Linked DNA regions of Idiomarina loihiensis L2TR. The protein of the gene in region 1 binds, or shares a complex with, the protein of each later gene. Links are inferred from orthologs where the notes say so. Each region holds a gene or a part of one and is shown on either strand. Other genes may lie near its edges.

Evidence for each region.
Region 2: the proteins of rne (region 1) and eno are in contact, whole or in part, in a solved structure (PDB 2FYM), measured with the Escherichia coli proteins. The link is inferred for Idiomarina loihiensis L2TR from one-to-one orthologs.
Region 3: the proteins of rne (region 1) and pnp are in contact, whole or in part, in a cryo-EM structure (PDB 9QH0), measured with the Escherichia coli proteins. The link is inferred for Idiomarina loihiensis L2TR from one-to-one orthologs.

Annotation. Positions count from the first base shown.
Region 1 is NC_006512.1:1,446,079-1,451,826, reverse strand. The notes cover bases 863-4,363. They hold rne (ribonuclease E), read right to left. Parts: upstream 4,015-4,363; coding sequence 1,063-4,014; downstream 863-1,062. Other genes in these bases: IL_RS06930 (ComEA family DNA-binding protein), read left to right, coding at 863-974. Also shown: pyrF (orotidine-5'-phosphate decarboxylase), read left to right, coding at 1-547; more of IL_RS06930, read left to right, coding at 654-862; 23S rRNA pseudouridine(955/2504/2580) synthase RluC, read left to right, coding at 4,467-5,414; IL_RS06915 (HAD-IA family hydrolase), read left to right, coding at 5,430-5,748. UniProt on the Escherichia coli protein: Endoribonuclease that plays a central role in RNA processing and decay. Required for the maturation of 5S and 16S rRNAs and the majority of tRNAs. Also involved in the degradation of most mRNAs.
Region 2 is NC_006512.1:827,515-830,389, forward strand. It holds eno (phosphopyruvate hydratase), read right to left. Parts: upstream 2,147-2,875; coding sequence 854-2,146; downstream 1-853. Other genes in the region: thiH (2-iminoacetate synthase ThiH), read left to right, coding at 1-272; IL_RS03920 (hypothetical protein), read right to left, coding at 223-900; IL_RS03930 (CTP synthase), read right to left, coding at 2,186-2,875. UniProt on the Escherichia coli protein: Catalyzes the reversible conversion of 2-phosphoglycerate (2-PG) into phosphoenolpyruvate (PEP). It is essential for the degradation of carbohydrates via glycolysis.
Region 3 is NC_006512.1:1,016,751-1,019,734, forward strand. It holds pnp (polyribonucleotide nucleotidyltransferase), read right to left. Parts: upstream 2,576-2,984; coding sequence 425-2,575; downstream 1-424. Other genes in the region: nlpI (lipoprotein NlpI), read right to left, coding at 1-300; rpsO (30S ribosomal protein S15), read right to left, coding at 2,756-2,984. UniProt on the Escherichia coli protein: Involved in mRNA degradation. Catalyzes the phosphorolysis of single-stranded polyribonucleotides processively in the 3'- to 5'-direction. Also involved, along with RNase II, in tRNA processing.

The DNA.
Region 1 (5,748 bases):
GGTTGAGCAAGGTTTTTCAGTATTTTTAGATTTAAAGTTTCATGATATTCCAAACACAGTGGCTAAGGCGGTAACCTCAGCAGCTAAAATCGGTGTTGATATAGTGAACGTGCACGCCAGCGGCGGTACCGAAATGATGAGCGCAGCAAGGGATGCATTAAAGCAATTTGATAAACCACCTTTGTTAATTGCTGTGACGGTACTTACTAGCATGAGTGATTCAGACCTAAACGAAATCGGAATTCAGGCAACTGCGGAACAGCAAGTACTTAAACTGGCAAAACTAGCGCAGCAGGCTGGCTTGAACGGCGTGGTTTGCTCTGCTCAGGAAGCTCGTATGCTGAAACATGATTTGGGTACGTCATTTAAGCTTGTAACGCCGGGTATCCGACCCGCCAACAGCGCCACTGGTGACCAAAAGCGGGTTATGACACCAGAAGCCGCAATAGAGGCTGGAGTCGATTACATGGTTATTGGGCGACCCATTACGCAGGCAGCTGACCCAACCGCCAGCGTTGCGGAGATATTAACCTCTATAGGAGAATAACTCACTTACGCCTTCGCAATGTCGTAATCTTCTAATAACGCTAAAAACTTCGGCTATAGTGTCTTTACTGCAGTGACGCAGTGATTTTTCAATAGGGAATGACACTATGAAGCTAAAATTAATTTCCATACTTGTTGCCTCATCGCTGTTTTTAGCAGCAGGGGCGCAAGCTACTCCGTTATCCTCCTTACCAAACCTATCGCCATTAGCACAGGCTGAAGAGGTTAAAACCGTCAATATCAATACCGGGTCAGCACAAGAGATATCGGCGGTCCTGGTTGGAGTCGGTGAGAAACGGGCTGAGCAGATCATCGAGTTAAGAGAGCAACTGGGTGGCTTTACCGAAGTAGAGCAATTACTTGATGTAAAAGGTATTGGTGCTAAAACCTTAGAGAAAAACCGAGCCTTTATTACTATTAAGCCGTAACGGCAAGTAAACTCCAGAGATAAAAAAGGCCGGTAGTTTGTTGCTACCGGCCTTCCTATTTCCTTACTAAACTTTCGTTTAGCTCAATTTAGTCACATTTTGCCATTTCGGCATAAGAAGTCGAACGCGCCTGAGAAATACTGGCGATACGACTGTCTTTAACAAACTGAGGACGATTATCTGATGAAGCTACAGGCAGAGCCTTAAATGCTTCTTTGCGTTCTTCAGCTGTTGCCTTTGTCATTGCAGAAAATGATGAACCACTTAATGAACGGTTAGGTATAACCGCTTCGGTTTTCATTTGCTTGCGTTTTTGCCCCGCAGCCCGTTGATGACGAGGAGAGCGGCGAGAGCGATCTCTGCTTTTCTTCTCTTCAGCCTTAGGCTCTGGCTTTTCTTCAACAGTGTCTTCTGTCTCAGTTGGCTTTGGAGGCTCTTCAGGCGTTTCAGAGCTATTACTTTGCTCTTCTGTAGCTGACACTGCTTCACTGGCTTGCTCAACTGATGCTTCTACTTTGTCATCAGATGCCACTTCAGGATCAGCTTCAGGTTTAGTTGTGTCCGGCGTTTGTACTGTTTCGTCTGTACTGGTTTCAGTTTGTTGAGTTACTTGAGTGTCCGCTTGAGGCGATTTCTCTTCGGTACTCTCATCAACACTCTTCTCTACGCTCTTCTCTTCGCTCTGTTCTGCCGGAGTCGCAGATTGAGTCTGATTTTGTACCAACTCAGCAGCTGCCTGCATACGCGGATCCAGCACCTTATCAGAAATTGCTTTATTCTCGCTCTTGTCAGAACCAGATTGCTTTGCAGTTTTCTCTTTAGCCTGGGTTGGCTTCTGAGTATCTGCACCATCAGTCGACGCATCAACAGCCTTTTGAGCTGGCTGCGTTGGTTCTTTAGCTTCTACTGAATCGCCAGTCGATGAAACGCGAACGGATTTTTCAATCGGCTTACGTTGACGACGAGGTTTATCCTGAACAGCTTTAGCCTCTTTTGGCTTTTCTGCTTCAGCCGGGCTATCAACTTGCTCGTTCTTAACCGCTTCTGGTTTTGGCTGCTGCTGATTTTTATTGCTGCGGCCACGACGTCTGCGATCGTTACGGTTGCGACTATTACGGTTACCTGCGTCATCGCGAGATTCCGTTGATTTATCTTCTGTAGCTGCAGAGGTGTTTTCTTTACTGGCTTCCTTGTCCTTACCCGCTGACTGGTTGCGGCCTCGCTGCTGGCGGTTTCCTGAGCGGCGATTACGGCCACGACGTTGCTGATTCCGCTGGTTCTGAGCATTGCGTTCTTTTTCTTTCTCAGCTTCAGCCTGTTTCTGTGCTTCATCTGAACCAAATAAGCCAGAGAACCAAGTCGCTAAACGACTCAACAAGGATGGTTGAGCTGCTTTTTTCTCTTCAACTTTAGGAGCCGGTGCTGGCGTAGGAGCTGCACTCGGTGCCTGAAGGCCTTTTAATGCAGGCTCTTCAAATTTAGCTTTATCCTGAGTCAAAGTAATAGAAACCGTAGATTCAGTTTGCTCCGGTTTTTGCACCAACTCAAAACTGGCCGATTCCGGAACTTCGTCATCACGAATACGTAACACTTCAAAGTGAGGTGTTTCCATATGGTGATTCGGGATAATAACGATTTTCACGTTATGACGCTTTTCAATATGATTTACGGATTGACGCTTTTCATTGAGCAAATAAGTTGCGACATCGACCGGAACCTGAGCATGCACCTGAATGGTGTTGTCTTTAATGGCTTCTTCTTCAATCAAGCGCAAGATCGACAGAGCTAAAGAATCGCTCGAACGTATGGTTCCCTGACCATTACAACGAGGGCAAACATTGTTTGCTGATTCGCCCAGCGAAGGACGTAAACGCTGACGAGACATTTCCATCAAGCCAAAGCGCGAAATGCGGGCTACCTGAATACGCGCTCTGTCCTGAGATAAGCTATCGCGTAAACGATTTTCAACATCACGTTGATGGCGGGCAGGGGTCATATCAATAAAGTCGATAACCACTAAGCCGCCAACGTCGCGTAAACGCAACTGACGTGCTATTTCTTCGGCTGCTTCAAGGTTGGTCTGCAATGCCGTTTCTTCGATATCGCCACCTTTAGTTGCACGTGACGAGTTAATATCGATGGATGTCAGTGCTTCGGTTGGGTCGATAACAATTGAACCACCTGACGGAAGGCGGACTTCGCGCTGGAATGCAGATTCAATTTGGCTTTCAATCTGGTAGTGACTGAAAAGCGGAACATCGCCTTCGTATTGTTTTACGCGTTGTAAAAAATCCGGACGAATAAGCTGTATATGACTACGGACTTGCTCGTAAACTTTCGGGCTATCGATGAGAACTTCACCGATGTCTCGGCGCAGGTAATCGCGTAAGGCACGGAAAATAACGTTGCTTTCCTGATGAATAAGGAAAGGAGCAGGGCGCTCGTCTGCAGCTTTGCTAATGGCTTCCCAATGGTTAAGCAGAACATTCAAGTCCCACTCGAGCTCTTCTTTTGACTTGCCTACACCGGCGGTACGGACGATCAGTCCCATTTCTTTCGGAACATTGAGGTCAGATAGCGCTTCTTTTAGTGCTGAACGTTCATCGCCCTCAATACGGCGAGATATACCACCGGCTCGGGGGTTGTTCGGCATGAGCACCAAATAGCTGCCAGCCAGGGAAACAAAGGTAGTTAAGGCGGCGCCTTTTTGGCCTCGCTCTTCTTTGTCTATTTGAACAATAACTTCCTGGCCTTCTTTAACCACATCTTTGATGTTGGGGCGACCCTGGAAGGTATAACCTTGCGGAAAATAGGTTTTAGCTATTTCTTTAAGAGGGAGGAAGCCGTGACGTTCTGCGCCATAATCGACAAAGGCAGCTTCGAGACTTGGCTCTATGCGTGTGATTTTGCCTTTATATATGTTTGCTTTTTTCTGTTCGTGACCAGGGCTTTCAATATCTAAATCGTAAAGGCGCTGGCCGTCAACCAGCGCAACACGCAACTCTTCTAATTGCGTGGCATTAATTAGCATTCTTTTCATTACTGTGACTCAATTCTTTGGGCCACAATATGACACGCCCCAATGGCGATCGTGCAATTATCGAATTCGTCTGTCGCTGCAGGCCCTTTGGGACCTGCGTTACCCGTCATCTACAACGTGTAACTAAAATGAGTTTGACTGTGCCGATAACACCAACTGTTCGGTGTCATATTGTCGCTAAATTTTACGTCTGCAATCGATTATGAAACAAAGCGTATTCAATGTGCTGTGTTCTTCTCCGTGCCATCAACATCTCGGCTAGTCACTTCATTAGACTTTAAAACCGTACGCTGATGTGGATAATGCGTCGCTCTGTTATTTCGATTGCGCGAAATATATTCTTCGTCTGCCATCTTCGATGGACTTTGACACCTAATTATTCCATGAAAACCACTGAAAATACAAGCAACAATTTCGCTGTTGAATCTTGTAGATGATGGTAAAATAGCGGCATGAAAACAATTCAACAAGAAGTACGCTGGCATACTGTCTCTGCAGAAGAGTCAGGGCAGCGAATAGATAACTTTCTCATTGCGCAATTACGCGGTGTACCTAAGTCTTTGGTGTACCGAATTGTTCGTAAAGGTGAAGTGCGGGCGAATAAAAAGCGGATAAAACCGGACTATAAGTTAAAGGAAGGTGACCTCATTCGCATTCCTCCGGTAAAAGTGAACGAAAGGCCTGACCTTCCGTCTGCTAATTTAGAGCAGGTTGCAGCTCTGGAGCACGCGATCCTCTATGAAGATGACGCTTTGATGTTAATTAATAAACCATCAGGAGTCGCCGTACATGGCGGCTCCGGGTTGCAGTTCGGTCTTATTGAAGGCTTAAGAGCGCTGCGGCCAAAAGAGAAAAGCTTAGAGCTGGTTCACCGAATAGATCGCGACACCAGTGGCTTGTTGCTGGTTGCTAAAAAACGTTCAGTGCTGAGAAGTTTGCATGAACAGTTGCGTAACAAAGAAATGAATAAGCAATATCTGGCGTTGGTTCGTGGTCAATGGCAAAAACGGGTTCGCAGTGTTGAGGCGCCGTTAAAAAAGAACACCTTAAAATCCGGCGAGAGAATTGTACGCGTTGATGCAGAAGGCAAAGCCTCTTTGACTCGTTTCAGAATTCAGCAAAGATATAAGGAAGGGACATTAGTTGAAGCGTCGCCAGTTACCGGCCGCACCCATCAAATTCGTGTTCACGCGTTACACGCCGGTCATCCTATAGCGAAAGATCCTAAGTACGGTGATACAGATTTCGATAACACTATGTCTAGGCTTGGGTTAAACCGACTGTTTTTGCACGCCTGGCAGCTGCGTTTTCTGCATCCTGTTACGGGAAAAGAAGTGGCGTTTGAAGCCCCTCTGGATGACAACTTACAGCAAACTTTAAAGCAGCTGACGGCGCAATAATAAGGACAGCTTATAATGATGTACGATAAGCGACTTGTGGTGTTTGACTGGGACGGCACTTTAATGGACTCCATTGGCCGAATTGTGTCATCTATGCAAAATACAGCGCAGCATACGGGGTTACCCGTTCCGACCGAGGTTTCAGTCAGAGATATTATTGGTTTAAGCCTTGAACCCGCAATAGAGAAACTGTTCGGCGTGCTTAACGCGACACAAATGAATAGTTTTTTGACTCAGTATCGTGATGAATATGTCGACTTGAATACAACGCCGTCGCCATTATTTCACGATGCAAAAACGGTGCTTTCTCAGTTATCCAGTGCCGGTTATCGTT
Region 2 (2,875 bases), 620 kb from region 1 along the record:
ATGTAGAACTCAGCCTTTCCACCCGCGAACAGCAGGCGCTTCGTGATGGGTTGTTTCGGCTAGGTGTGACCTCGGTCAGTGCCGAATCGAAAACTCAGCCCGGCGGTTACGCCAACGAGCAACAAGAGCTGGAACAGTTTTCCATAGATGACGACAGGCCAGTAAGTGAAGTGGCGCAGGCAATAAAAGCGAAAGGATTACAACCGGTATGGCAGGACTGGCTTAACGAGCTATCCGCAATGCCACCTGAAACTTTTTCCAGTCCAGAGTAGCCACCAGTAACAACTCACGCAGCGTTAAGGTGCGTGGGTTAACGCGCCCTTTATGATTCCACTGATGTCCACAGCTGGCTGCGGTCATAACACGCTTATTAGGCTTGAGTAAGGTATCCTGACTATGTTCACCCTGCCCGGTAAAATCAAACCAGCCACGGTAATTCAGATGCAGACGCTTTTTATCAGGATCCACACGGTCGATGCTGTCGAGCATTATGGTCGTAAATTCAGGAGTTTGATAACGAACAGGAACCACCAGACCCAAAGCTGCATGTTTAGCAAACCATTGGCTCTGCCCTTCGGCAGATATACCGGCTGAAGGAGATTTTGTTGGCTGAGGAGCCTGCCAGCTGGCGTTCTGAACATCCAACTTTAACGGCGAATACTGCACTGCATTGAGGCAACCATGAGCGGCGTGACGAATATAGTGCGGGAGACTGGCTAAACGACGTTGCAGAGCCGCAACAGGCATATCATTAACCTGTGCCAGTTGCGGTAATTCACGTTCATACAGCGCTGAGCACAGCTCGGCAAAATCGCCCTGCTGTGCCAGCGGCTGAAATATGTCCGCCTGTTGATTAGCCAGCGTTGACTTCCTGTCGTCCGCGGTAAGGCGCTTGGCCATTCAAATCGCCCTCTATACGCAATAATTGGTTGTACTTAGCAACCCGGTCAGAGCGACACAGCGAGCCGGTTTTAATTTGACCCGCTGCGGTGCCTACTGCCAAATCGGCAATAGTGGCGTCTTCGGTTTCACCCGAACGGTGAGAAATAACCGCCGAGTAACCTGCTTCACGCGCCATCGCAATGGCTGCTAAGGTTTCTGTCAGGCTACCAATCTGATTAAATTTAATCAAAATTGAATTGGCAATCGACTTGTCGATACCTTCTTTCAGAATACGCGTATTGGTCACAAACAGGTCATCACCGACCAACTGAACTTTGCTGCCCAGTTTTTCGGTTAAGACTTTCCAGCCGTCCCAGTCGCTTTCGTCCAGGCCGTCTTCAATAGAAATAATTGGGTAACGGTCGCAAAGCTCTGCCAGGTAGTCGGCAAACTCTTCTGCCGTAAAGGACTTACCTTCGCCAGACAATTCGTATTTACCGTCACGGTAGAATTCAGATGCAGCGCAATCCAAAGCCAGGGTAATGTCGCTGCCCATTTTATAGCCCGCGTTTTCAACCGCTTCGACAATCACCTGCAAGGCTTCTTCGTTAGATGCCAAGTTAGGCGCAAACCCGCCCTCGTCACCAACCGCTGTGCTTAAACCGCGCTTCTGCAGAACCTTTTTCAGAGCATGGAACACTTCAGCGCCCATACGCAGGCCTTCTTTGAAGCTTTCAGCGCCAACCGGCTGGATCATGAACTCCTGAATATCCACGTTATTATCTGCATGTTCACCGCCGTTTAATATGTTCATCATTGGCAGTGGCATGCTGTATTTACCGCTGGTGTTATTCAGGTTGGCAATGTGTTCGTAAAGCTCAATGCCTTTGCTCAAAGCCGCTGCTTTCGCCACAGCAAGAGACACAGCTAAAATAGCGTTAGCACCCAACTTTTCTTTATTGTCGGTACCGTCCAGCCTCAACATAATGTTATCGACAGCTTCCTGGTTAATCGCATCAATACCGCTTAAGGCTTCAGCGATAGCGCCATTAATATTGGCGACTGCCGTTTCAACACCCTTACCTAAGTAACGAGAAGTGTCGCCGTCACGTAACTCCAGAGCTTCACGTGAACCGGTTGATGCACCACTTGGTGCTGCCGCACGGCCCATGTGGCCAGACTCCAGGTAAACGTCGGCTTCAACCGTCGGGTTACCACGGGAGTCCATAATTTCACGACCAACAACTTTAACAATCTTACTCATGCTTAAATCCTGTTTAATGCTTAATCATTAGCCGGGTTATTAACCCAAACGCTCTTTATGAAATTCGCCAGCAGCTTCTATAAAGCCTTTAAATAACGGGTGCCCGTCACGCGGCGTTGAAGTGAATTCCGGGTGGAACTGTACTGCCACAAACCAGCGGTGTTTCGGGTTTTCCAGAATTTCAACCAACTGCTTATCGTGCGAGTAACCGGTAATTTTTAAGCCAGCTTTTTCCAGCGGCTCAATGTAATGGTTGTTTACTTCGTAGCGATGGCGGTGACGCTCTTCAATGGTTTCTTTGCCATACATTTTAAGCGCTTTAGAACCTTTTTCTAAATGACATTCCTGTGAACCAAGACGCATCGTGCCGCCTAAGTCGGAATGCTTGTCGCGCAGTTCTTTTTGACCACTGGCGTCCATCCATTCCGTGATAAGACCAACTACCGGGTCACTGCAATTTTCATCAAACTCAGTGCTGTTAGCGCCGGTTAAACCAGCAACATTACGGGCAAATTCAATCATTGCCACTTGCATGCCTAAGCAAATGCCTAAGTAAGGAATGTTATTCTCGCGTGCGTATTTTGCCGCAATAAGCTTGCCCTCTATGCCACGATCACCAAAACCGCCTGGCACCAAAATAGCGTCCACATCTTCAAGCTTAGACGTACCTTTGGTTTCTAAGTCTTGAGAGTCGATGTAACGAATGTTTACCGTTAAACGATTTTTAAG
Region 3 (2,984 bases), 430 kb from region 1 along the record:
CCTCGGGTTATATTCTAAAGCTCGGGTAAAATCCATTCTCGCAAGAGTTCTCAAGCCAACGGCGTCGTATAACGCACCGCGGCGGTAATATAGCTCTCCGCGCTGTTCCTCAGTTAAATTTTCTCTTAGCATCTGCCCTATGCGTGCCAGCTCAATCTCATAACGAAACTCTGCGCTTTCAGGCTCTGCAAGTACCACGGTATCAGGTAACTGATTAAATGAACTTTGCGAGGCACACCCCGTCATGACGCCTAATAACAACAAAGCTCCCATGAACCTAACACTTCTGCGCTCTTGCATAATTTTATCCTTAAATATACATTCGCCCCTATTACAGCACACTCAACGCCATTCAGGCAAAAAGCAGATATAAAAAAACCCCGTTCACACGGGGTTTTTAACAAAGCTGAGAAAATCTTTACGATTACTCTTCGCTTTTGTTTTCTTCTTCAGCTGCTGGCTCTGCCGGCGCTTCAGGTGCTGGTTCTTCTTTTTTCTCAGCCGCTTCTTTCATGCTTAAACGTACGCGACCCTGACGGTCAATTTCCAGTACTTTAACCGGAACAACATCACCAACTTTCAGGTATTCATTTACGTCGTTAACACGTTCTTCTGCAATTTGAGAAATGTGAACTAAGCCATCTTTACCGGGCAGAACAGTAACAAAGGCACCAAAGTCTACGATACGTGCTACTTTACCCTGGTAAATTTTGCCAACTTCAACGTTAGCCGTTAGCTGTTTGATTTTCTCAATAGCGGCGTCAGCATCAGCCTGGTCGCTGGCTGCAACTTTGATAGTACCATCATCACCAATCTCAATGTTGGTATTAGTTGACTCAGTCAGCTCGCGAATAACCGCTCCGCCTTTACCGATAACGTCTTTGATCTTGTCCTGATCAATTTTGATGGTGGTAAAGCGAGGTGCATAAGTAGACAGTTCTTCACGGTGACCGCCAATAGCTTCGTCCATCACTTTCAGAATGTGTAAGCGAGCTGATTTAGCCTGCGCTAAGGCACTTTCCATGATGTCGCGAGTAATGCCGTCAATTTTAATGTCCATTTGCAGCGCAGTAATACCATCAGTGTTACCCGCTACTTTAAAGTCCATATCACCTAAGTGATCTTCATCACCAAGAATATCAGACAGAACAACATGCTTGTCGCCTTCTTTAACCAAGCCCATAGCAATACCCGCTACAGAAGACTTGATTGGTACACCTGCATCCATCAACGCCAGTGAAGAACCACAAACTGAGGCCATAGAGCTTGAACCGTTTGATTCAGTAATTTCTGACACCACACGAATGGTGTATGGGAACTCGTCGTGGCTAGGCATAACCGCCTGAATACCCCGTTTAGCCAAACGACCATGACCAATTTCACGACGTTTTGGCGAACCAACCATACCCGTTTCACCAACACAGTATGGAGGGAAGTTATAATGCAGCATGAAGCGATTCGTGTTCATACCGGTCAGCTCATCAATCATCTGAGCATCACGATCGGTACCTAAAGTCGCAGTTACCAACGCCTGAGTCTCACCACGGGTAAACAATGCTGAACCGTGAGTACGCGGTAATACACCAGTAGCCACACTAATAGCACGAACCATGTCAGGGTCGCGGCCATCAATACGCTTTTCACCGGCAATAATACGGCTACGGACAATGTCACTTTCCAGGTCATGGAAAATTTTGCCAGATTCTTCTAAATCGACATTTTCATCTTCAGCAGTCAGCTTCTCGACCATCTGCTCTTTAACCTGGTCAAGCTTACCTTTACGTTCTGCTTTGTCGGTAGTGCGGTAGGCTTCGCCAATACCTTGCTCTGCCAATTCACGAATTTTGGTCTGTAAGCTTTCATCTTTTGCAGGTGCCTGCCAATCCCACTTCTCTTTGCCTGCTTCTGCAGTAAATTCAGTAATGGCTTTAATAACGTCCTGCATTGCTTCGTGACCGTACATAACGGCACCAAGCATTTGGTCTTCAGACAGCAATTGAGCTTCTGATTCAACCATTAAGACAGCTTTATCAGTACCGGCAACCACTAGGTCCAGTTTCGAGTTTTCTAACTCATCTGCGGTTGGGTTTAAAACGTATTCATCGTTCACGACACCAACACGAGCTGCACCGATTGGGCCTGCGAAAGGAACACCAGAAATAGACAGCGCTGCTGAAGTACCAATTAAGGCAACAATATCAGGATTAATTTGAGGGTTTACAGAAACAACAGTTGCAACAACTTGCACTTCGTTCATGAAACCATCAGGGAATAATGGGCGAATTGGACGGTCGATTAAACGACAAGTCAGAGTTTCATTTTCGCTTGGACGGCCTTCACGCTTAAAGAAGCCACCTGGAATTTTACCGGCTGCGTAAGTTTTCTCTTGGTAATTTACCGTTAATGGAAAAAAGTTTTGCCCTTCGCGAGCTTCTTTTTTCGCAACCACAGTGACCAGGACTGTTGTGTCATCGATGCTGGCAAGCACAGAAGCAGTCGCCTGACGTGCTATTACGCCAGTTTCTAAAGTGACTGTGTGCTGACCGTACTGAAATTGTTTAGTTATTGGATTCACGTTGCTTTCCTTTACCTTCAAAATATAGAGTATCCGGATTGATACTCGTCTTCTCTCTTTATTTATCTCATCGCATAGTATAGGGGAATTGTGACGAAATTAAGACCCATAAGCCTAAAAAAGAATACAAAAAAAGGGCCTGAAGGCCCTTTTAATTTTATTCTTTTCAGAACGTTTGTCTTAGCGACGGATGCCAAGACGTTCTACGATAGCTACGTAACGTTTTTCGTCTTTACGCTTCAGGTAATCAAGAAGCTTACGACGACGGCTAACCATACGTAGCAGACCACGACGTGAGTGGTGATCTTTCTTATGTTCTTTAAAGTGGTCTTGTAATTCAGCCAGGTTTTTAGTTAAAAGCGCAACTTGCACTTCAGGAGAACCGGTATCGTTCTCGCCTTGGCCAAAT